3 regions of the Geodermatophilus sp. DSM 44513 genome follow, and region 3 is predicted to be linked to each of the others. Evidence: riboswitches for the same ligand, from Rfam matches in the RefSeq annotation. Region 3 holds a riboswitch; each other region holds the start of a gene.
What was found. A riboswitch is a leader RNA that binds a small molecule or an ion and turns the genes downstream of it on or off. The one in region 3 is predicted to bind thiamine pyrophosphate.
Positions count from the first base shown of each region.

Region 1: linked by a shared signal. The riboswitch ahead of RTG05_RS19850 (purine-cytosine permease family protein) and the one ahead of RTG05_RS00400 (purine-cytosine permease family protein) in region 3 are both predicted to bind thiamine pyrophosphate.
Region 2: linked by a shared signal. The riboswitch ahead of RTG05_RS10245 (sodium:solute symporter family transporter) and the one ahead of RTG05_RS00400 (purine-cytosine permease family protein) in region 3 are both predicted to bind thiamine pyrophosphate.

Region 1 is NZ_CP135963.1:4,097,355-4,104,666, reverse strand. It holds gene RTG05_RS19875 (thiamine phosphate synthase) at 1-336, opposite strand, end outside; gene RTG05_RS19870 (thiazole synthase) at 333-1,163, opposite strand; gene thiS (sulfur carrier protein ThiS) at 1,171-1,368, opposite strand; gene thiO (glycine oxidase ThiO) at 1,359-2,525, opposite strand; gene thiE (thiamine phosphate synthase) at 2,522-3,286, opposite strand; gene RTG05_RS19850 (purine-cytosine permease family protein) at 3,283-4,662, opposite strand; TPP riboswitch at 4,651-4,763, opposite strand; gene RTG05_RS19845 (DUF5999 family protein) at 5,328-5,531, opposite strand; gene RTG05_RS19840 (sensor domain-containing diguanylate cyclase) at 5,879-7,312, shown strand, end outside.
Region 2 is NZ_CP135963.1:2,109,003-2,116,314, forward strand. It holds gene RTG05_RS10235 (acyl-CoA reductase) at 1-613, opposite strand, end outside; gene RTG05_RS10240 (LuxE/PaaK family acyltransferase) at 610-1,785, opposite strand; gene RTG05_RS10245 (sodium:solute symporter family transporter) at 1,782-3,221, opposite strand; TPP riboswitch at 3,211-3,323, opposite strand; gene RTG05_RS10250 (hypothetical protein) at 3,399-3,653, opposite strand; gene RTG05_RS10255 (DUF427 domain-containing protein) at 3,892-4,686, shown strand; gene RTG05_RS10260 (oxidoreductase dimerization domain-containing protein) at 4,759-4,974, opposite strand; gene RTG05_RS10265 (phosphorylase family protein) at 5,182-5,394, opposite strand; gene RTG05_RS10270 (nucleoside phosphorylase-I family protein) at 5,519-5,848, opposite strand; gene RTG05_RS10275 (FecCD family ABC transporter permease) at 6,322-7,312, shown strand, end outside.
Region 3 is NZ_CP135963.1:77,548-84,859, reverse strand. It holds gene RTG05_RS00415 (Nramp family divalent metal transporter) at 153-1,445, shown strand; gene RTG05_RS00410 (TenA family protein) at 1,543-2,160, opposite strand; gene RTG05_RS00405 (TenA family protein) at 2,183-2,782, opposite strand; TPP riboswitch at 2,816-2,930, shown strand; gene RTG05_RS00400 (purine-cytosine permease family protein) at 2,919-4,256, shown strand; gene thiO (glycine oxidase ThiO) at 4,253-5,377, shown strand; gene thiS (sulfur carrier protein ThiS) at 5,368-5,568, shown strand; gene RTG05_RS00385 (thiazole synthase) at 5,574-6,386, shown strand; gene RTG05_RS00380 (thiamine phosphate synthase) at 6,383-6,952, shown strand; gene RTG05_RS00375 (ATP-binding protein) at 7,143-7,312, shown strand, end outside.

The sequences.
Region 1 (7,312 bases), 610 kb from region 3:
GCAGCCCTCCCGGTGTGCTCGTCGCAGTTCGTGGCGGCAATGGCAGGAGCGCCCGACCAGCGCCGGCCGCGGACGCGGCAAGGAGTCGGCCGCGGCGAGGTGGACGGCCTCGGCGCCGGCGCTGCCCGTGGCGCCGGCGCGGATCAGCACGCCGTCGACCGGGGCGAGCAGCGGGCGCAGCTGCTCGGCCAGGCGGTCGCGGTCGTCGTCGGGCAGGTCCTTCTCGCGGAGCACAATGGCTCGGGCGCCGCTGTCGACGGCGGCGGCGATCGTGTCGACCAGCGACCCGGAGCACTGAGTCCGGTCGGTGAGCACCAGCAGTGGGGGCAGCCTCACAGCTCGGGCAGCCCGTCCATCGGGGTGGAGGCCTGGGCGTGCCAGCGGCGCGGGATGCGGCCGGCCCGGCGGGCCAGCCGGCCGGCTTCGACGGCGTGGCGCATGGCCAGGGCCATCTGTTCGGGATCGCGGGCCCGGGTGACGGCGGAGGTCAGCAGGACCGCGTCGCAGCCCAGCTCCATCGCCAGTGTCGCGTCGGAGGCGGTGCCGATGCCGGCGTCGAGCACGACCGGCACCTCGACCGCCTCGCGCAGCAGGGCGATGTTGTGCGGGTTGCGGATGCCCAGGCCGCTGCCGATCGGCGAGCCCAGCGGCATGACCGCGGCGCAGCCCGCGTCGCCCAGACGGCGGCCCAGGATGGGGTCGTCGTTGGTGTAGGCCAGCACCGTGAACCCGTCGGCGACCAGCTGCTCGGCGGCGTCCAGGAGCTCGACCGGGTCGGGCAGCAGGGTGGTCTCGTCCCCGATCACCTCGAGCTTCACCCACGGGGTCTCGAACGCTTCACGGGCCAGCTGCGCGGTGAGCACCGCCTCGCGCGCGGTCTGGCAGCCGGCGGTGTTGGGCAGCAGCCGCACGCCGCACCGGTCGAGCACCTGCAGCAGTGCGCCGCCGGGCACGGCCTCCATCCGGCGCAGGGCCACCGTGACCAGCTCGGTGCCGGAGGCGCGAACCGCGCGCTCGAGCACCTCCAGGCTGGGCGCACCCCCCGTGCCTAGCAGCAGCCGGGAGGTGAACGTCGCGCCGGCCACCAACAGCGGGTCGGTGTTCTCCGGACCCGCTGTCGCCGACCGCAGGTCCGGGGTGGTCGGTGCCGTGAGTTCGGTCATCTGCTGGTCACCCTCCTGCCACTGCGGTGAGGATCTCGACGTCGTCGCCGGCGGCGAGCACGGTGTGGGCCCACGCGCTGCGCGGCACCACGGTGCGGTTCACCGCGACGGCGACGCGGCGCTGCTGGGCGTGTCGGGCCAGCAGCTGGGCCACGGTGGTGCCCTCGGCCAGTTCGGTGGGCGTGCCGTTGACGGTCAGCTGCAACTGTGGTCACCTCCGGAGGCCTGCGCGGCCGGGGTGCGGTCAGGGGGCCGCAGGCTGGCTCGGTGTGGGGTGAAGGGCACGGCGAGCTGGGGAAGTCGGCCGGAGATCAGCAGGTCGGTGATCACCTCGGCGGTGACCGGGGTGAGCAGCACGCCGTTGCGGTAGTGGCCGGTGGCCAGCACCAGCCCGGGGAGTTCGGTCGGTCCGAGCAGCGGGGCGTTGTCCGACGTGCCCGGCCGCCACCGGGCCAGCACCTCCACCAGCTCCAGTTCGCTGACCGCCGGTACGACCTCGATCGCGTCGCGCAGCAGGTCATGCACGGCGCCGACGGTGACGGTGGCGTCGAAGCCCCGGTCCTCGACCGTGGCGCCGACGACGAGCCGGTCCTCGGCGTAGGGCACCAGGTACACCTGCCGGCCGCGGACCAGCGCCCGGACAGTCCCCGCGAGCAGGCCGGCGGCGCCGCGCAACCGCAGGATCTGTCCCTTGACCGGGCGCACGCCCACCGCAGGCATGCCGGGCAGCGCGCCGGTGCGCGCGCCCAGCGCCGCCACGACGGTGTCGCCGCGCACCTCGGCTCCGTCGGCCAGCTGCAGGCCGGTGACCCGGCCGCCGGTGACGCCCAGTGCGGCGATCCGGGCGCGCCGGATCCGCACGCCGGCCGCCTGCGCCGCGGCCAGCAGTGCCGCGTGCAGCGACCGCCCGTCCACCGAGTGGTCACCGGCCACGGCCAGGCCCCCGCGCAGCCGGGGGGTCAGCGAGGGCTCGCGGCGGCGCACCTGGCGAGGGGTGAGCCGCTCGACGGCCAGCCCGAGCTCGTCCTGGTAGGCGTGCAGGTCCTGCAGTGCCCGCATGTCATCGGTGTCGAAACCGACGACCACGGTGCCGGCCGTGCGCAGCCCGACGTCGATTCCGCTGGCCGCCTGCACGTCAGTTACGAATGCGGGAAACCGTTGCAGCGAGGCCTGGCACAGCGCCAGCAGCGCCTCCTCGCCGTAGGTGACCTCGCTCACCGGCGCCAGCATCCCGGCCGCTGCGTAGGAGGCGCCGCTGCCCGGCGCCTCGTCGATCACGGTCACTGGCAGCCCGCGCTGCGCGCACCGCCAGGCCACGGCCAGCCCGATCAGGCCACCGCCGGCGACCACAATTTCGCTCATCGGGGCCCCGACCGCCGGCCGCGCTCGGCCGGGCCTGGTTCCGGGCGTGGTGGTCGGCTCTGCGGCGCGCCCCCGAGCGCGGCCAGCAGCGCCCGGGTGGCCAATCCTGGATCCGGCGCGTCGGACACCGCGGAGACCACGGCCACCCCGGCGGCCCCGGCTGTCAGCAGCGCGGGGATCCGGTCGGCGGTGATGCCGCCGATGGCGATCACCGGAACGGCGACCGCTTCCGCGACCGCCGCGACGCCGTCGACACCCAGCGGGTCCGGCAGCCCCGGCTTGGTTGCGGTGGAGAAGGCCGGGCCCACCCCGAGGTAGTCCGCGCCGGCCGCCACCAGCTCGGTGGCGGCCGCGGCGGTGCGCGCCGTGCCACCCAGCAGATGGGCCGGCCCGGCGACCGATCGCGCCGCGGCCACCGGCAGGTCCCCGGCCCCCAGGTGGGTGCCGGCTGCGCCGACGGCCAAAGCGATGTCGACCCGGTCGTTGACCAGGCATGTCGCTCCCCGTCGGCGGCAGACCTCCACGACCCGGGCGGCGAAGTCGTACAGCGCCCGGTCCGGGCAGAACTTCACCCGGACCTGCACGATCCGCGCGCCGGCCGCCACCGCCGCGGAAACGACAGCCAGGGCGTCTCTGCCCTCGCGGGCGTCGGTCAGCACGTGTAGTCCGCTGATCCGCCGGCGAACCTCGGCGCCCCGGTCCGGGTCGACCGGAATCGGTGCGTTGGTCCGGCCGGCGGCGAGCACCCGGCGGCCGGTCATCGGACGGCCTCCGATCGGGCGAGCGTGGACCGGGGCCGCCGGCGGCGGGCGAACAGCCCGCCGAGCAGGCAGAGCAGCGCGGTGAGGACGGCGGCCACCGCGAGGCTGACCAGCGACGCCGACCAGCCGTTGGCCGGATCGATGCCCAGGTCGGCCTGGCGGGCGGCCCACCACGCCGTCCAGCCGGCGCCCGGCCCGGTGAAGAAGGTCGGCAGGGTGAGTTGGTAGGCGACGAAGCCGGCCGCCCACGCCAGCAGCGGCCCCGGGCGCGCCGGGGCGGTGTCCGATACGTCCCAGCCGCCGCGCGGCAGCAGCCAGTAGGCGACGACGAACACCCCGACGAGCGGGACGAACACTGCGCCGATCAGGAATAGGAACGGCTCGTAGGCGACCAGGTCCACCGCGAGTGCGAGCCCGGTGGCCACCAGCCCGACGCCTGCGGCCAGCACCCGGCGATCGAGGCGACCCACGATGTTCTGCGCCGAGACCGCAGTGGAGTAGACGTTGGCGAAGGCCTCGTCGACCTCGACCACCAGCAGCACCAGCACGGCCAGCAGTCCCAGCGGCACGGCCAGCAGCGCGTCTACGACGTCCAGACCGCCCCGGCCGTAGGCGACCAGGGCCAGCACACCCAGGGTGAACAGGGCCACGGTGGCCATCCCGTAGCCGACAGCGACACCGGCGAACGCCGCCCGCCCGCGCCGGACGTGCCGGGTGTAGTCCGCCGCCAGCGGAAACCACGAGACCGGCAGAGCGATCACGATGTCGGCCGCGGTCCAGAACGATCCGGCTCCGCCCTCGGTGACCGGCGGCAGCGGCCGGGAAAGCACCTCGGCGAACAGGTAGACGATCGCGGCCAGCGCCGCCCACACCGCGTAGCGCGCCAGCACCCGCACCGCCCCCAGCGGGCGCAGCGCCATCAGCGTCGCGAGTGCGCCCGCGACCAGCACGAACGGCCAGCGCGGCGCACCCAGCGCCCGCGAGGCGGCCTCGGCGATGATCCACACCTCGAACGCCGCCCAGCCCACGCACTGCACCACATTGAGGGCGGTCGGCAGCCAGGAGGTCCGCCGGCCCAGCAGCCCCCGCATCAGCACCATCGCCGGCACGCCCTCCCGGGCGCCGGCCGCCGCGCCCAGGCCCAGCAGCACCGAGCCGATCACCGCACCGGTGACGATCGCGCCGATCGTCACCGACAGCGGGCGGTCGGCGAGAACCACGTACGTGGCCGCCACCGGCAGCAGCAGGCTGATCCCCAGGCTGCCCCACAACCCCACCGTCTCCCCGAGGCCCAGCATCCGCGGCGGCGGCTGCGACAGTGTGATCGGGGCATCCCCCGACGACGTGGTGGCACCGACGGCGCCCGACGGGCTCATGCTCGCTCCCTACGCCGGCATTACCCGGTCAGGTTCCAGCGGTCGGCGGCACATCAGCCGCCCTCTCAGCCCGGTTGTTCCGAGCTCCCGCACATCGCCCTTGCAGCCTAGCGAGGCGTCTACTCCCCGGGTACCGCAGGGCCAGGGGGATAGAGGTTCACTGGCACTCCTGGTGTGTTCTTCAGGGACAGTGGCGATTCGCAATAGGCCTGAGCTGTCGACGGCACGACAGTCATCTCGGCTCGAGGATCCTCACGTCGACGAGCACCACCAGAGTGACTCATGGGCGTGAAGCGGACGAACCTGCCGACATTGCGGGAGAGCCTGAATGCCACCACGGTCTCGGCCACATCGAGGTCTTCAACGGCATCGGCGCATGACGCAGTTCGAAAGCCGCTGCTGCGTCTAACTAGCGGCAAGGTTCGGCGATCTGCCCCTGCACGTGGACAGGACGGTTGTTCGCACTCAAGGGAGGATGAGAGTGGCGGGTCAGGCCACAACGAGTGGTCCCCCCGCGGATCCCAGGCCTCGGCCCATGTCCAGGTGCCCCGCAGTCACTTGCCAGGGGGCCTGCTTTGCGCTCTCCTCGAGCCGGGCCGGACACGCCGGATGTCGTGCCTGGACAGAGCTGAGACGGGTCGGCCCGCGGCGGGCGCAGGCGGTGCTCAGCGACTGGCTAGCTCCGGCCTGAGCCAGGTGTGGTGGTGCCGGACGGCCCTGCCGTCGGGGAGGAGTTCCCTGTCGTCATCGAAGAGGATCACGCCGTTGCAGAGCAGGTTCAAGCCCTGCTCGGGATGGGCGCTGACGGCAGCCGCCAACTCACCCGTGTCGCTGGTCACGTGGGGCCAGGGGGTTCCGTGTCGGCACATCGGGATCTCATCCGCTGGGGGTACCCGGGGGAGCGGGTGGAGGTTACATTCTGCACCCGACCAGTTACCGAGCGGGAACAGTCTGCACCCGGAGTTCACATGACGTCGCGTGACGCAGACCACAATCTCGACCGATCGGGGTTGTGGTGCTCTCACCATGCTGAGCTCTGTGGCGCGACGTCAGATTGGGACGAAGACCTTCGTCAAGCGACGGTCCGCACATCGCCACCGAAGACACCGTCCGCTCCTCAGGCGGCAGCGACCGCGGCGAGGGGTATGGCCGGCGGGACGACTCTGCCGACACGAATCCACAGGCAGCGGTCCCGGACACCCCGACGGGGAGTGACATGGAGCCGTTGACCGGCCTGTTGCGGATCCTGACGACGATCCTGTTCGTGGGTCTGGCGGCGACGTCGTTGGTGCTGTGGCGTCGGCGGCGCGATGCCCCGGCGAAGTGGGCGGCGGTGAGCTTTGCGCTGCTCGCAGGCGCCACCACCGCCGGGGTTCTGCTCCCCGATACGGGCGGGGACGCGGTCCAGTGGGCACAAAAGGTCAGCGTCGCCGCCCTGGTTGCCTTCCCGTATTGCCTGCACCGGTTCGCGGTCGCCTTCACCGGGGTGTCCAGACTGGTGGAGAGGCTGGCCGCGGCGGCCACGGTCGCCCTCGTCGCCGCCACGCTGATCCTGCCGCCCATCTCGGAGGCGGGCGAGCCGGTACCGGCGTGGTCGCCGTGGTACATCGGCGCGGTCCTCCTCGTGTGGACGGGGCTGTCCCTGCTGGTCGCGGTGCGACTCTGGTCCTCGGGTCAGGGGCAGCCGAACGTGGTGCGCCGGCGCATGCGCCTGCTCGCGTACGCGTCGGTCGGACTCAGTTTCGCGCTCCTGACCGCCGGCTCCAGCCGGGACGTCTCCAGCCAGTGGCCGGGGCTGGTCGTGCAGAGCCTGGCCCTGGCCAGCACTGTCTCGTTCTGGGCGGGGCTGAATCCCCCGCGTCTGCTGTTGGCGTCCTGGCGTCAACCCGACGAAGCGGACCTCAACAAGGCTGTGGAGAGCCTGGTGGCGGCTACCAGGCGCGAGGATATTGCCGGCGGTCTCCTGCCTCATCTGGTGCGGGTGGTGGGCGGCCGCGGCGCTGCCTTGATCGACGACGAGCAGGGCGTGCTCGCCACCTACGGCGACCTGCGGATGCCCGAGATGTTCCACTCCGGGGGGAGCGGCGACGCTCCCGGCGAGACCACGTCGCCGCACCGTATCGACTTTCCCCTCCGCTCCGGGCGGTTGTCCCTATGGGTCAGCCCCTACACGCCGTTCTTCGGGCAGGAGGAACTCAACTGGGTGCGGTCCATGGCGAGCCTGCTCGACCTCGCCGTGGAACGCATCCGCCTTGCCGAGGCAGAGCGGGAGGCGCAGCAGGCACTTAACCGCGAGCGGCACTTCTCCCAGCTTCTCGTCCGGAGCACGTCGGACTGCATTCACGCCTTCGACGCAGAGTTCCGGTACACCTTGTGGAATCCGGCGATGGAGAAGGTGACCGGCGTTCCGGCCTCCGAGGTCCTCGGCCAGGTGGCCTTCGAGCGGTTTCCCTCCATCGTCGGCACCGGAGATGACCGGTTCTTTCGGGACGCGCTCGACGGCAAGCACGTCAGCACCCCGGAGCGCCACTTCGACGTTCCCGAAACCGGGGTGCAGGGCTGGTTCACCGCCGCCTACTCACCCATTCTCGACGAGGACGGCGAGGTGGTCGGCGGTCTCTCGGTGTTCCGCGACGTCACGCACGCCAAG
Region 2 (7,312 bases), 2.0 Mb from region 3:
CGGGGAACAGCGGCTCGGCGCCGGCGGACTTGCCGAGCGTCGCGGACTTGACGAGGAGGGCGCAGACCAGGTTCCAGGCGGGCAGGCCGGGCACGTTGCCGGCGAAGACCTGGGTGGTCAGCCGGGGCCCGTAGGCCCGGGAGAGGCCCCCCGCCCGGTTGGGCTGGAAGCCGTCGAGCACCAGCGGGTTGTCGAAGTCCTGGGCGAGGAAGCGCAGCAGCCGGTCCCGGCGGAAGGTCCTCAGGTGGTCCCTCAACCCGCGGCGGACCATGTCCGGGGCGTACCCGGTGATCCGCGGCAGCAGCTGCTCGGCGGTGCGGCGCTGTGGCAGGTCGGGGTCGGACCAGCGGGCCACCACGCGGCCCACCGTCTCCAGCACTTCCATCACCGGGCGGTCGGCCAGCACCTCGGCCTGGGCCCGCAGCAGCCGCTCGCACAGCACCTCGACGAGCGCCGGCGTCACCACCGGCCCGCGCAGCGGCACGTCGCCCACGCGGCGCGTCGTCCACTCCAGCGCGGCCAGCTCGGCGTCGTCCAGCTGCGGCAGGAAGCAGGCGTCCACCGCCTCGACCGGCTCCGCCCCCTCGAGCGCCCGCGGGTCCAGCAGGGTCACGACCGGCCTCCCTCGTTCGCCGCGAGCAGCTCGTCCAGGGCGAGCGAGCACCCCCGGGCCGCGCTGCCCTGCGCCCGGCCCAGCAGCACGAACCCGCCTGCCGGGCCGCCCTCCGCGAGGTGACCGACGTCCTCGGCCAGGACGGCCAGGACCGAACCGCGGTTGGCCAGGTCGTGGTGCACCAGCAACCCGCGCTGCCCCGGCGGCACCGGCCGGCCGGTGCCGGCATCCACCGCCTGCACGCGGGCCCACGGCGGCACGGCCTTGACCCGTGGTGCCGGGTCCCGCCCGAGCCACGCCCGCCGCAGGGACGTGTCGTAGTACTGGGTGCTGATCTCGGTCATCCCGTAGTAGTTGACGCACCACGCGTCCGGGACGCCCAGCCGCTGGCCGAGTGCCGTCCGCAGCGCCTCGGCCGGGACCTCCCGGGACCGGCCCTTGAAACCGCCGGTGTCCAGCACCCGGCTGCCGGGCGGCAGCCGGAACGCGGTGCCTGCCGCCTCCAGCGCGTCGAGCAGGTGCACGTAGGCGAAGGAGGTCCCCAGCAGCCCCACCGGGACGCCGTCGCGCTCGGCCGCCGCCAGGGCGGCGAGGAGCCCGTCGAGGTCCAGCCCCTCGGCGCCGACGAAGGTGCCGCTGCCGGCGGCACCGAAGGAGTCGACCAGTCGCTGCAGGAAGTACGCCAGTGAGGAGTGCGGCTGCTGCTCCGGCGGCGGGTTGAGGACCAGCAGCCGCAACTGCGCCCGGTCCGGCAGGAACCACTGCCGGAAGCCGGTGCGCAGCGAGGCGTCGTACAGGTGCAGGTGCGGGTGGTGGTTGCGCCCCCGCCGGCCCGGGTCGGTGCTGCCGCTGGTCGTGAACACCGCCGCAGCCTGCTCCGGTGGTGCGCACGACAGCGTCAGCTCCCGGAAGGCGCTCAGCGGCACCGGCGGGATCTCCCGCCAGCCGCGCACCTGCCCGGGCTCTGCGCCGCGCGCCCGGCAGTAGCGCCGGTAGGGGCGGTTGCGCTCGTACTGGTCGGCGAACAGGTCCAGTGCGAGCCGGTCGAACTCCGCCTCCTGGGCCTGCGTCGGGCCGCCGTCGTCCCGGGTCTGCGCCGACGCCTCGATCCAGGCGAGCAGCCGCCGGTCCAGCTCACCGAGCTCGGGGACCGTGGGGGACCGGCCGTTCACCGGGCCACCCGCTCGTCCACGGGCCCGTCCAGCGGCCGGACCCGGCGCGGGAGTTCCCGCAGGTCGGTGCTGCGCCGGCCGAGGAGGGAGACCAGCACCGTCACCGCGGTGGACGCCGCCAGGGCCGCGGCGAAGGGCGGCAGCGACAGGCCGTCGGCGAACGTGGCGACGTCGACCGCGGCGGCGAGGGACCCGCCGGCGACCAGACCGTGCGCCAGGGCGCCGAGGAGGCCGGCCACGGCTCCGGCGACCGCGGCGGCCGGGGTGGTGCGGCGCCACAGCCCGAGGAAGGCCGGCGCGATCGTCGCCGCGCACAGCAGGTCGGCGACCAGGAACAGCCGGAGCACCGAGATTCCCTGGAAGGCCACGAGTGCCGGCACCACGGTGAGCAGCACCACGAGCAGCCGGGCGCCGCGCAGCCCCCACCGCGGCGCCTCGGTGACCACGGCCGCGGCGAGACCGCCCTGCAGCGTGTCGACGGTGGAGGTCACCAGGGCCACCGTGAAGACCAGGACGACGACCAGCACCCACTGCTCGGCCCCGGCCAGCAGCGCGAAGAAGGGCACCGGCGGGTTGCCGAGGTCCACCGCCGAGGCCGCGGCCAGCAGGCCGACCACCCCCGCGGGCAGCACCACGAGGACGCGCATCGCGGCACCCAGCAGCGCCCCGCGGGTCAGGGCCCGCTCGTCGCGCGCGGACCACACCCGCTGCCAGTAACCGTTGTGGAACAGGCTGGTGGCCAGGACGGCGACGACCAGGGTAGCCGCCCCCTCCAGCCCCGCGCCGTCGACGGCGAGCAGCCGCCCGGCGTCCTGGGGCCCCGAGTCCGGCAGCGCGCGGACGACGGCGATACCGACCACGCCGAGCAGCAGCAGGAGCAGCCAGCCCTGCCACGCGTCGGTGCGGATGGAGGCCCGCAGTCCCCCGTGGGCGGTGTACAGCGTGGTGACCGCGGCGACGGCGACCACGCCCACCCGCGGGTCCAGGCCGGACAGGCGCCCCAGCACCGCCCCGATGGCGGTCAACTCCGCGGCCAGCGCGACGAGCATGTACCCCAGGGAGATGCCCAGCACGTACGCGTGCATGACGCGTCCGAGGCGCAGCCGCACGAACTCCACGAGGTTGTGCCCGCGGGGGAGCAGCGCCCGCAGGCGGCGGCCGAGCAGCACCAGCGCCAGCAGGGGCAGGGTGATGGCCACCGCGTAGCCCACCACTCCAGCCAGGCCCACCGAGGCGCCCACCTCCGGCGGCGCGAACAACACCCACGCGCCGACGCCGGAGGCGAAGAAGGACAGCCCGAGGGCGCCGCCGCCCTGGGTGCCCCGGGCGACGGCGAACTCCTCCAGGTCCCGGTCGCGGCCGACCCCGAGGCCCACGCCGGCGAACAACAGCAGCACGGCGGCCACGGCCACCGCGGTCAGGGCGGTGCCCACCACGTCGAGTCCCTCCGCCGGCATTACCCGGTCAGGTTCCTGCGGTCGGCGACGCGTCCAGCCGCCCTCTCAGCCCGGTCCGCCCGAGCTCCCGTGTCTGCAGGACTAACACTACCCAGGCACCGCGCGGTCGCACCGGGCGGAGGGCGCCTGCCGCGCCGGCGGGCGACCGATCAGCGGTCACCACGCGGGGGAGGGGAGCCACCCGCCGGCGGCGGCGCGGAAGTGCTCCGGGGGCAGCCGGCCGGCTCCGGCCGGGACCGACCCGAGCAGCGGGACGCCCACCCGTGGCAGGTCCGCGAGGTTGCAGCGCTCGGCCATGCCCGGCTCGGCCGGCCAGGATCCGACGACCAGGCCGGCGGGTTCCAGGCCGCGGGCGCGCAGCGCCTCGACGGTCAGTCCGGTGTGGTTCAGCGTGCCGAGCCCGGCAGCCACCACGACACCGGATGGGGTCTGGCCGTGTCGTCGCTAGACGCCGACCGACTGCCGGCGGGCCCGCCAGGTCCGGCTCCGTCCCGTCGCCCGGCCGCACCCCCCGGGCAACGGCGGCGGAGCCTGGACAGCCCCCTCGTCCCGGGGGAGGCTGGCGTGCGCGGCGTCGTCCTGGACGTCGCGACCGGCCGGCTGAGCCGGGTCCGGTGAGCCGGCGCCCGAGCAGGAGAGGAGAGGGACCGTGTCGCTGACCCTAGGCACCGGGCCGCTCGCGCGGCCGTCGGCGGGGCAGCTGAACGCCGACCTGTGGTCGGTCGCGCCCGCGCACGCGCTGTTCCTCCACCCCGTGCAGGAGCGCATCCGGGGCATCCTCGGCGGGGAGACGGTGGTGGACACAACCGGCGCGGTGATGCTGCACGAGACGGGGCTGCTGCCACGCTGGTACCTGCCAGAGGCTCACGTGGCACCGGGCGTCTTGGAGCCGAGCGACACCCGCACCACCTGCCCGTTCAAGGGCGAGGCCGTGTACTGGCACCTGGCGGTCGACGGCCGGCGCGTGGCCGACGCGGCGTGGTCCTACCCCGACCCGGTGGAGGGCTGCCCGCCGCTGGCCGGCCTGGTCTCCTTCCCCTTCGAGGCCCTGGACACCTGGCTGGTCGAGGACGACGTGCAGATCGGCCACCCGCGCGACCCGTTCCACCGGGTCGACGTCCGCCGCTCGTCCCGGCACGTGGTGGTCCGCGTGGGCGGGCAGGTGGTCGCCGAGACCGGCAGCCCGTTCGCCGTGGTCGAGACCGGCCTGCCGGTGCGCTGGTACGTGCCGGGGTCCGACGTCCGGCCCGGCGTGCTGGAGCCGAGTGCCACGACGACGGTCTGCGCGTACAAGGGCGTGGCCACCTACGAGCACGTCGTGGTCGACGGGCACCGGTACGACGACGTCGTGTGGTGCTACCGCGAGCCGCTGCCGGAGGCGCTGCCGATCGCGGGACACCGGTCCTTCCACGGGGACGGCGTGGAAGTCGCGGTCACCACCTGAGCCGCCGGTCGGGCGAGCCGAGGCAGCTCTGCAGCGGGTCCGCGACGCCCGAGGTCGGCCCGGCCCGGTCGGTCAGGACACGCCGCGCTCCTGCTCGAGCAGGCGCAGCCAAACCTCGCTGAGGGTCGGGAACTCCGGTACCGCGTGCCAGCGGGTGTCGACGGGCACCTGGCCGACGATCGCGATGGTGGCCGCGTGCAGCAGCTCGCCGACCCCAGGGCCGACGAACGTCGCACCGACGAGCAGGCGGCTGTCAGCGTCGATGACCAGCTGGGCGGTGGCGTGCACACCCTGGCCCTCCCCTGACTGCTGAGCACCGGGTGCTCGTGCTCCGCCGGGAGACCCAGACGACGGGCGGCGCCCGATGAGCGCGGCCAGCCGGGGCGGTCGGCCGGAGCCGACGCCGGCCACCCGAGCCGCGCAGACCGGTCCGACGACCGCACCCGCAGCCCGTGACGCGACGGCCCAGGAGGGCCTTGGCGACGGCACGGCCGCTCAGGGCAGCCGCTCCAGCAGCCGCACGAGGAGGCTGCCGAGACCGCTGGCCGCGGCTCTGCCGGCGGAGACGACCTCGCCGGCGTCCAGCGGCTCGCCCGTGACACCGGCTGCGGCGTTGGTGACCAGCGACAGGCCGACCACCTCCAGCCCGGCGGCGCGGGCCGCGATCGCCTCCAGTGCGGTGGACATGCCGACCAGGTCGGCGCCCATCGTGCGCAGCATGCGGATCTCGGGGTCTCGAAGTGCGGTCCCGGCAGCGCGGCGTAGACGCCCTCGGTCAGCGACGGGTCGAGCTCGCGGGCCAGGGCGCGCAGCCGCGGGGAGTACAGCGCGGTCAGGTCCAGGTGGTCGGCGATGAGGACGACCTGTCCCACCCGGTGGTCGGGACGCAGCCGCCTGCGGCGTTGGTCAGCACGACGGTGCGTACGCCGGCCGTGGGTGCCGTCCGCACTCCGTGCACGACCGGTTCCACGCCGCGACCCTCGTAGAGGTGCGTACGCCCCAGGAAGAGCAGCACCTTGCGCTCACCGACCCGCACCGACCGGATCTGTCCGCCGTGCCCGAGCGCGGTCGGAGCGCTGAAGCCGGCGAGGTCGCCGATCGCCACCGAGGAGGCCGCCTCGCCGAAGGTCCCGGCAGCGGGTGCCCAGCCCGAACCCATCACGATGGCGACGTCGTGGTCACTCCCGAGGGCGTCCTCGAGCTGCTCGGCGGCCCGGTCGGCGAGGCGGAGGGCGTCTGCGGGACGTGGAGGTGTCGGCCCGGCACAGCCGCCACGCTAGGTGCCGACCTGGGAAGTGGTTCCACGCCGGTCGACGGCACGACCGTCCCAGCGCCGTGCTGGTCGCCTGACGACCACACCCGGCGCCCACCCATGGCCTCCGGAGCGCGCGTGGCCGGGGACACGCCACGTGATCGGGTGCTCCGGGCGCGCTTCTTGTCGCGGGTGGGCCCGAGGACGGTCGGGGACGACCGGAGGGTTCCGCGGCGGTTGGCGATCAGCACCGGTCCCCGCGGACGGTCGACCCCCCTGGCTGCGGCCGCTGACGGGGAGGATTTGACACGGCGCAACAGGTTAGGCAAGCCTCACCTCATGCGAGGCTGGATGTCCCGCGATCGCCCCCGGTCCGGGCACTGATGGCGGTGCTCGTCGCCCGCCCGGCGGCCGTGCGCCCGGACGGGGGGGACCGCCGCCGCGGGCTCCTCTGCCGCGCGGGCTCCCGTGCGGGGGGCCTGGTGCTGTTGCTGGTGCTGCTGCTGGGCGTGTGTCTGCTCAGCCTGCGGGTCGGCTCGGTGGAGCTGTCCGCGCAGACGGTGTGGCGGGCGTTCACCGATTTCGATGGCTCCAACGAGCACCTGATCGTCACCTCGCTGCGGCTGCCGCGCACGCTGATCGGCCTCGGCGTCGGGGCGGCGCTGGCGGTGGCCGGCGCGGTCATGCAGGCGGTCACCCGCAACCCGCTGGCCGGGCCGGACATCCTGGGTGTCAACGCCGGCGCCGCCTTCGCCATCGTGACCGCGGTCTTCCTGCTCGGCGTGGTGAGCCCGTCGATGTACGTGTGGTTCGCCTTCGCCGGGGCGGCGGTCACCACGGTGCTGGTGTACGGCATCGGCTCGGTGGGGCGGACCGGCCCGAGCCCGGTCAAGCTGGCGCTGGCCGGCGTCGTGGTGACCTCGCTGCTGGGCTCCTGGACGTCGGGGGTGCTGGTTTTCAACGAGCGGACCCTCGACGAGGTGCGGTTCTGGCTGGCCGGGTCGCTGGCGGGGCGCGACCTGGGGGTGTTCTGGCAGGTCAGTCCGTTCCTGGTCGGCGGTACGGTGGTCGGGCTGCTGCTGACCCGGCAGCTCAACGCGCTCGCCCTGGGCGAGGACGTGTCCCGCTCGCTGGGCCAGCGGACGGCGCTGGTGCGGGCCGGTTGCGCCGTCCTGGTGGTGCTGCTGGCCGGGGGCGCGGTGGCCGCGGCCGGGCCGATCGGCTTCGTCGGCCTGGCGGTGCCGCACGTCGCCCGCGCGCTGGTCGGACCCGACCACCGCTGGCTGGTGCCCTACGCGGCCGTGCTCGGCCCCGTGCTGCTCATCGCCGCCGACGTCGTCGGCCGCGTCGTGGCCCGCCCCGCGGAGCTGCAGG
Region 3 (7,312 bases):
CGTGCTCCCGGGGCCGCGGGGACCCGCGGCCCCGGGACGTCAGGGCAGCCTCACCTCGGCCCGCGCGGGCCACGCCCTGGCCCGACCGTGACACCCCCGGCGGGCAGGACAGCAGCGACCACCGCGCACCGCCCGTCCCCTGCGAGGCCCCCGTGTACCTGTCCAAGACCGAGGCCGCCGTCCTCCCGACCACCCTGGTCGCCGGCCCCCGCCGCCCCGCGCAGCCGACCGCGCGGCGGCGGATCTGGCCGCTGCTGGGCCCGGCCTTCGTCGCCGCGGTCGCCTACGTGGACCCGGGCAACTTCGCCACCAACTTCTCCGGCGGCGCCTCCTTCGGCTACACCCTGCTGTGGGTGATCGTCGCGGCGAACCTCATGGCGATGCTCATCCAGAGCCTCACCGCCAAGCTCGGCCTGGCCACCGGCCGGGACCTCGCCACCAACTGCCGCGAGCAGCTGCCCCGCCCGGTCACCCGCGGGCTGTGGCTGCAGGCCGAGGCGGTCGCCATCGCCACCGACCTGGCCGAGATCGTCGGCGGCGCGGTCGCGCTCAACCTGCTCTTCGGCGTCCCGCTGCCGATCGGCGGCCTGATCACCGCCGTCGTCGCCTTCGTGCTGCTGGCCGCGCAGTCCCGCGGGCACCGCCCCTTCGAGCGGGTCATCACCGGGCTGCTGCTGGTCATCGGCGCCGGCTTCGCCTACACGCTGGTCGGCTCCGGTGTCGACGTGGGCGGCATGGCGTCGGGGATGGTGCCCTCCTTCGCCGGCCCGGACAGCCTGGTGCTGGCCGCCGGCATCCTCGGCGCCACGGTCATGCCGCACGTCATCTACGTGCACTCCGCGCTCACCCCGGGCCGCTACGGCGACGTGGTCACCGCCGGGCGCACCCGCGAGGGACGGCGCGGGCTGCTGCGCGCCCAGCGGCTGGACGTGCTGGTGGCCATGGGCGTGGCGGGGCTGGTCAACGCCGCGATGCTGGTCATCGCCGCCCAGCTGTTCACCGGCTCGGCCGAGCAGGCCGGCTCGCTGGAGGGCGTGCACGCCGGGCTGGGCGACCAGCTCGGTGCCGGCGCGGCGCTGGCCTTCGCCCTGGCGCTGCTGGCGTCGGGCTTCGCGTCGTCCTCGGTCGGCACGCACGCCGGCCAGGTGGTCATGGCCGGCTTCCTCAAGCGGCACATCCCGGTGCTGGTCCGCCGGCTGGTGACCCTCGCCCCGGCGCTGCTGGTGCTGGTGCTCGGGGGCGACCCGACCACCGCGCTGGTCTGGTCCCAGGTCGTGCTCAGCTTCGGCATCCCGTTCGCCCTGGTGCCGCTGCTGTGGCTGACCAGCCGGCGCGACCTCATGGGCGGCTGGGTGAACCGGCGGGTCACCACCGTCGCCGGGTGCGTCGTCGCGGCGCTGATCATCGCCCTCAACGGCCACCTGCTGCTGGGCTTCGTGCTCTGAGCCCGCTCGCTCCACGGCCGAGCGTGTGCGCCGCCGCCCTGCTCCACCCGTCGGGAGGGGGCCTCGGCGCACACCGTCGCCGTCCGGCGAGCGCCCGTCAGGCCCCGCGCCAGGCGGCGTCGAAGAAGCCGACCTCCAGTGCCATCGCCCGCCGGTACGCCGTCCGGACGGCGGGGACGTCGGCGGCGTGCGAGTCCAGCAGCCGCTCCAGCGTGCCGGCCAGCGCGTCGAACCCCGGGTCGGCGTAGGTGGTGACCCACTCGGCGTAGTCCCCGGCGCGCCCGGGCGACAGCGAGCGGCCCAGGTGCGCGTACAGCCGCATGCACGGGGTCATCGCCGCGCAGGTCGCACCGACCCCGCCGAGGGACGCCGTGGCCAGCAGGAAGTCGGTGTAGGCGGTGGTCGCCGGCAGCGGCTGCACGCCGGCCAGGTCGATGCCCCAGCGGGCCGCGTAGCCGGCGTGCAGCGCCAGCTCCTCGCGGACCCCGGCGAGCAGGTCGGCGAAGGCGTCCAGGGTGGCCCGGTCGGGGCTGTGCGCCACCCCGAGGGCGTAGCCGCGGGCGAAGGACTCCAGGAAGAACGCGTCCTGGGCGACGTAGCCGGCGAAGCGCTCCCGCGGCAGCGTTCCGTCGCCGATCCCGGCCACGAACGGGTGCGCCAGCGCCGCGGCGGCCAGGTCGGCGTTCGCCGCCCACAGGTCGGCGGACAGGCTCACAGCGCCGCGTCCAGCGCCGTGCTCACAGCGCCGCGTCCAGCGCCATGTCCCAGAAGGCCACCTCGGCCGCGACCACCTCGGCGAAGGTCGCGTCGGCGTCCGGCGCGGGCGTGCCGTCGGCCGCCGCCGCCAGCCCGGCGACGTAGCCGGCGAACCCCGGCGTCGTCCAGTGCTCGACGAACTCCCGGTACCCGGGCGCGCCGGGCCGCGCGTGCGACCACGCGTCCAGGTAGGTGCGCTCGATGGTCCACAGCGCGGTCAGCGCCGTCCCGGCGTCAGCGGCGTCCAGCCGCCCGAGCAGCTCCGCGTAGCCGGCGGTGGCCGGCCGGGCCGGCGCCCCCAGGTCCAACCCGCGGACGGCGGCCTGCTGCTCGAACCAGGCCAGCTCCTCGACCAGCGCCACCAGCCCGCCGGCGAGCACCGCCTGCGCCGGCCGGGGCGCGCGGGCCAGCAACCGGGCCTGGAAGCGCAGCAGGTCGGCGACGAAGCGGGCGTCCTGCACCAGCCAGGTGTCGAAGGCGGCGACCGGGACGGTCCCGTCGCGCACGGCGTCGAGGAACGGGTGCCGGGTGGCCCGCCGCCAGTCGTCGGGGGAGCGGGAGGGGAGGTCGGCGACCGGCACGGCGGGGACTGTACGGACCGGGTCTAGGGTGGGCGCTGCACGTGCGGGAGCTCGGGCACCACCGGGCTGAGAGGGCGACTCGAGGCGTCGCCGACCGCTGGAACCTGACCGGGTAATGCCGGCGTAGGGAGCAGTCATGAGCACGTCGAACGCCGTCCCCGCGACCGGGGAGGCCCCCCTCACCCTCGCCGAGGCGCCCGCCCCCGTCCTCGGCCTGCGGGACACCTTCGGCCTGTGGGCCAACCTGGGCGTCAGCCTGCTGCTGCCGGTGGCCGCCGTCTTCGTCGTCCTCCCGGGCCGGCCGCTGTCGACCACGATCGGCGCCATCGTCGTCGGCGCCGTCATCGGCGCCACGCTGCTCGGGCTGGCCGCCGCCGCGGGGGCGCGCGAGCGGGTGCCCACGATGGTGCTGCTGCGCGGGCTGCTCGGCCGGCGCGCCTCCGCGCTGCCCACCGCGGTCAACCTGGTGCAGTGCGTCGGCTGGGCCACCTTCGAGATCGTCATCATCGCCGAGGCGGCGTCCCGGGTGCTGGACGCACCGCGGTGGCCGTTCGTGCTGCTCGCCGGGGTGCTGGCCACCGCGATGGCGCTGCGCCCGCTCGGGGTCGCCCGGGTGCTGGCCCGCTACGCGATCTGGGCGGCCCTCGCGGCGGTGGTCTACCTGTTCGTCAACGTCCTGGCCGAGCCGCTGCCGCCGCTGACGCAGGGCGCGGCCACCTCGTTCTGGACGGCGGCCGACATCGTCATCGCGCTGCCGGTCTCCTGGTTCCCGCTGGTCGCCGACTACACCCGGCACGCCCGCAGCGCCCGGGCCGCGGGTGCCGGCGCGGGGCTGGGCTACGGCCTGGCCACGATCGTGATGTTCACCCTCGGCGTCGTCGCGCTGGCCGCCTACGGCAGCGCCGGGTTCGACGTCATCGACGCGCTGCTGGCCGTCCCGCTGGGGGCCCTGGCCGTGCTGGTGCTGGTCACCGTGGAGCTGGACGAGGCCTTCGCCAACGTCTACTCCACCGCGGTGTCCGCGCAGAACATCGTCGCCCGGGCCGACCGGCGGCTGCTGGCCGTCGGCGTCGGCACGGTCGCCACGCTGCTGGCCCTGACCTTCGACATCGCCGCCTACGAGCCGTTCCTCTTCCTCATCGGCGCGGTGTTCGTGCCGCTGGCCGGTGTGCTGCTCGTCGCCTACGCCAGCACCCCGCGCGGGGCCTGGGACACCTCCGACACCGCCCCCGCACGGCCGGTGTTCCTGCTGCCGTGGGCGGCCGGCTTCCTCGCCTACCAGCTCACCCTGCCGACCTACTTCGCCGGCCCGGGTGCGGGCTGGACGGCGTGGTGGGCCGCCCGCCAGGCCGACCTGGGCATCGACCCGGCCAACGGCTGGTCGGCGTCCCTGGTCGGCCTGGCGGTGGCGGTGTCGCTCACCGCGCTGGTCTGCCTGCCCGGGGTGCTGCGCCGGCGGAGGGCGGCGGCATGACCGACGTCGCGGTCGCCGGCGGGGGGCTGATCGGGCTGGCCACGGCGTGGCGGGCCGCCCGGCGCGGGCTGTCGGTCACCGTCGTCGACGACTCCCCCGGCACCGGGGCGTCGGCCGCGGCGGCCGGCATGCTCGCCCCGGTCACCGAGGCCGGCTACCGCGAGGAGGCGCTGCTGCGCCTGGGCCTGGCGTCGGTCGAGCGCTGGCCGGCCTTCGCCGCGGAGCTGCGCGAGGCCACCGGGGCCGACGTCGGCCTGCGCACCGCCGGCACCCTCGTCGTCGGCTTCGACTCCGACGACGTGCAGGAGCTCGCCGCGCTGCACGCCTACCAGTGCGAGCTGGGGCTGGCCGCCGAGCGGCTCACCCCGCGGGAGGCCCGCCGCCGCGAGCCCGCCCTGACCCAGCGGGTGCGCGGCGGCCTGCTGGTCGCCGGCGACCACTCCGTCGACGGCCGGGCGCTGCACGCCGCCCTGCTGCGCGCGGCCGAGGACGCCGGCGTGCGGCTGGTGCGGGAGCGGGTCACCGCGCTGCGGGTGGACGGCGGCCGGGCGGCCGGGCTGGAGACGGCCGACGGGGGCACGGTGCTGGCGGGCGCCGTCGTCCTGGCCCTCGGGGCGCACAGCGGCGGCCTGCCCGGGGTGCCACCCCTGCCGGTGCGCCCGGTGAAGGGGCAGGTCCTCCGGCTGGCCGGGGCGGCGGACCTGCTGGAGGGCACGGTGCGCGCGCTGGTCCGCGGCCGGCACGTCTACCTCGTCCCCTACGCCGGTGACCGGCTGGTGGTCGGCGCCACGGTCGAGGACCGCGGGTTCGACCCCACCGTCACCGCGGGCGGGGTGCACGACCTGCTGCACGACGCGATCGACGTCGTCCCCGGGATCGGCGAGTGCGAGCTGGTCGAGACGCTGGCGCGCTGGCGGCCGGGCACCCCGGACAACGCCCCGCTGCTCGGCCCCGGCCCGCTGCCCGGGCTGGTGCTGGCCACCGGGCACCACCGCAACGGCGTGCTGCTCACCCCCGTCACCGCCGAGGTGACCGCCGAGCTGCTGGCCACCGGCACGCTGCCGGAGCTGGCCGCCCCCTTCACCGCCGACCGGTTCGAGAGGCAGTCGTCGTGGAAGTGACCGTCAACGGCGCGCGCACCGAGCTGGCCGCCGGCGCCACCGTCGCCGACCTGGTCGCCGCCCGCAGCGGTGGGCACGACCGGGTCGCCGTCGCGCTCAACGGGGACGTCGTCCCGCGCAGCAGCTGGCCGGCGACGCAGCTGTCCCCCGGCGACACCCTCGAGGTGCTCGCCCCCACCGCAGGAGGCTGATGACGATGACCACACAGGACCTGGCCCCGGCCCTGGAACGCGAGGAGGCCGCCGACCCGTTCGCCATCGCGGGGGAGACGTTCACCTCCCGGCTGCTGCTCGGCACCGGCGGCGTGCCCAGCCTGGAGACCCTGGAGGCCGCGGTGCGGGCCTCGGGCAGCCAGCTGGTCACCGTGGCGCTGCGTCGGGTGGAGGCGTCCGCCAGCGCGTCCATGCTCGGGGTGCTCGACCGCTGCGGCGTGCGGCTGCTGCCCAACACCGCCGGCTGCCGCACCGCCCGCGAGGCGGTGCTCACCGCCCGGCTGGCCCGGGAGGCCTTCGGCACCGACTGGGTCAAGCTGGAGGTGATCGGCGACGAGCACACCCTGCTGCCCGACGCCGTGGAGCTGCTGGACGCCGCCGAGCAGCTGGTCGCCGACGGGTTCACCGTGCTCGCCTACACCACCGACGACCCGGTGCTGGGCCGGCGGCTGGCCGACACCGGGTGCGCCGCGGTGATGCCGCTGGGCTCGCCGATCGGCAGCGGCCTGGGCATCCGCAACCCGCACAACGTCGCGCTGCTGCGCGCCGCCGTCGACGTCCCGGTGGTGCTGGACGCCGGCATCGGCACGGCCTCGGACGCCGCCCTGGCCATGGAGCTGGGCTGCGACGCGGTGCTGCTCGCCTCGGCGGTCACCCGCGCCCGCGACCCGGAGCGGATGGCGCTGGCCATGCGGCAGGCGGTGGAGGGCGGCCGGCTGGCCCGGCTGGCGGGCCGGATCCCCCGCCGCTGGCACGCCGAGGCCTCGACCTCCTTCGAGGGCCTGCCGGACCTGTGACCGCCCTGCCCCGGCTGCTGGTCGTCACCGACCGGACGCAGGCCGCCGGGCCGCTGGCCGACGTCGTGGCCGCGGCGGTGGCCGCCGGCGCCCGCGCCGTCCTGCTGCGCGACCGCGACCTGCCGGTCGGCGAGCGCGCCGCCCTCGCCGACCGGCTCCGGGCGGTCCTCGACCCGGTGGGCGGGCTGCTGGTCACCGCCGGCTCGGGCGGCGGACCCGCCGTCCACCTCGCCGCCGCCGAGCCGTTCCCCGACCCGCGCCCGGCGCTGGTCGGCCGCTCCTGCCACTCCGCGGACGAGCTGGCCCGCGCCCGTGCCGAGGGCTGCGACTGGGCGTTCCTCTCCCCCGTGTTCCCGACCGCCTCCAAGCCCGGCCACGGCCCGGCCCTCGGCGTCGACGGCTTCGCCGCCCTGGCCACGCACGGCCCGCCGGCCTTCGCGCTCGGCGGGGTGTTCCCGGAGCACGCGCCGGCGCTGCTGGGCGCGGGTGCGGCCGGCATCGCGGTGATGGGCCCGGTGATGCGCGACCCGGCCGTCGTCGCCGACTACCTGGCCGCCCTCGGCTGACCCGGGCGGGGGTGCCCGGCGGCACGACCCGGCGCGGTCTGTGACCCGTGTCTCACCCATGTTTGCGGTCGGGTCCGCAGACCCATACGCAGGTGTCCCGGTTCGCCCGCGAACCGTCGGTCGGCCACGTCCGCCGGGCGTGGGCCAGGGTCCGCCCCCGAGCGGGCGGAGCACGTGAGGGGACCACGGCGTGACAGGCGAGGCGGCCCGGCAGCTGTGGCCGTCCGCACGGCCGCCGGTGGCCCCCGAGCACCTCGCGTGGCGCCTGGGCACCGTGGCCGAGCTGCCCCAGGTCCGCGCCGAGGTGCGGGCGCACCTCGGCGGTCCGCGGTCCGCCGACCTGTGCGACCGGCTCGTGCT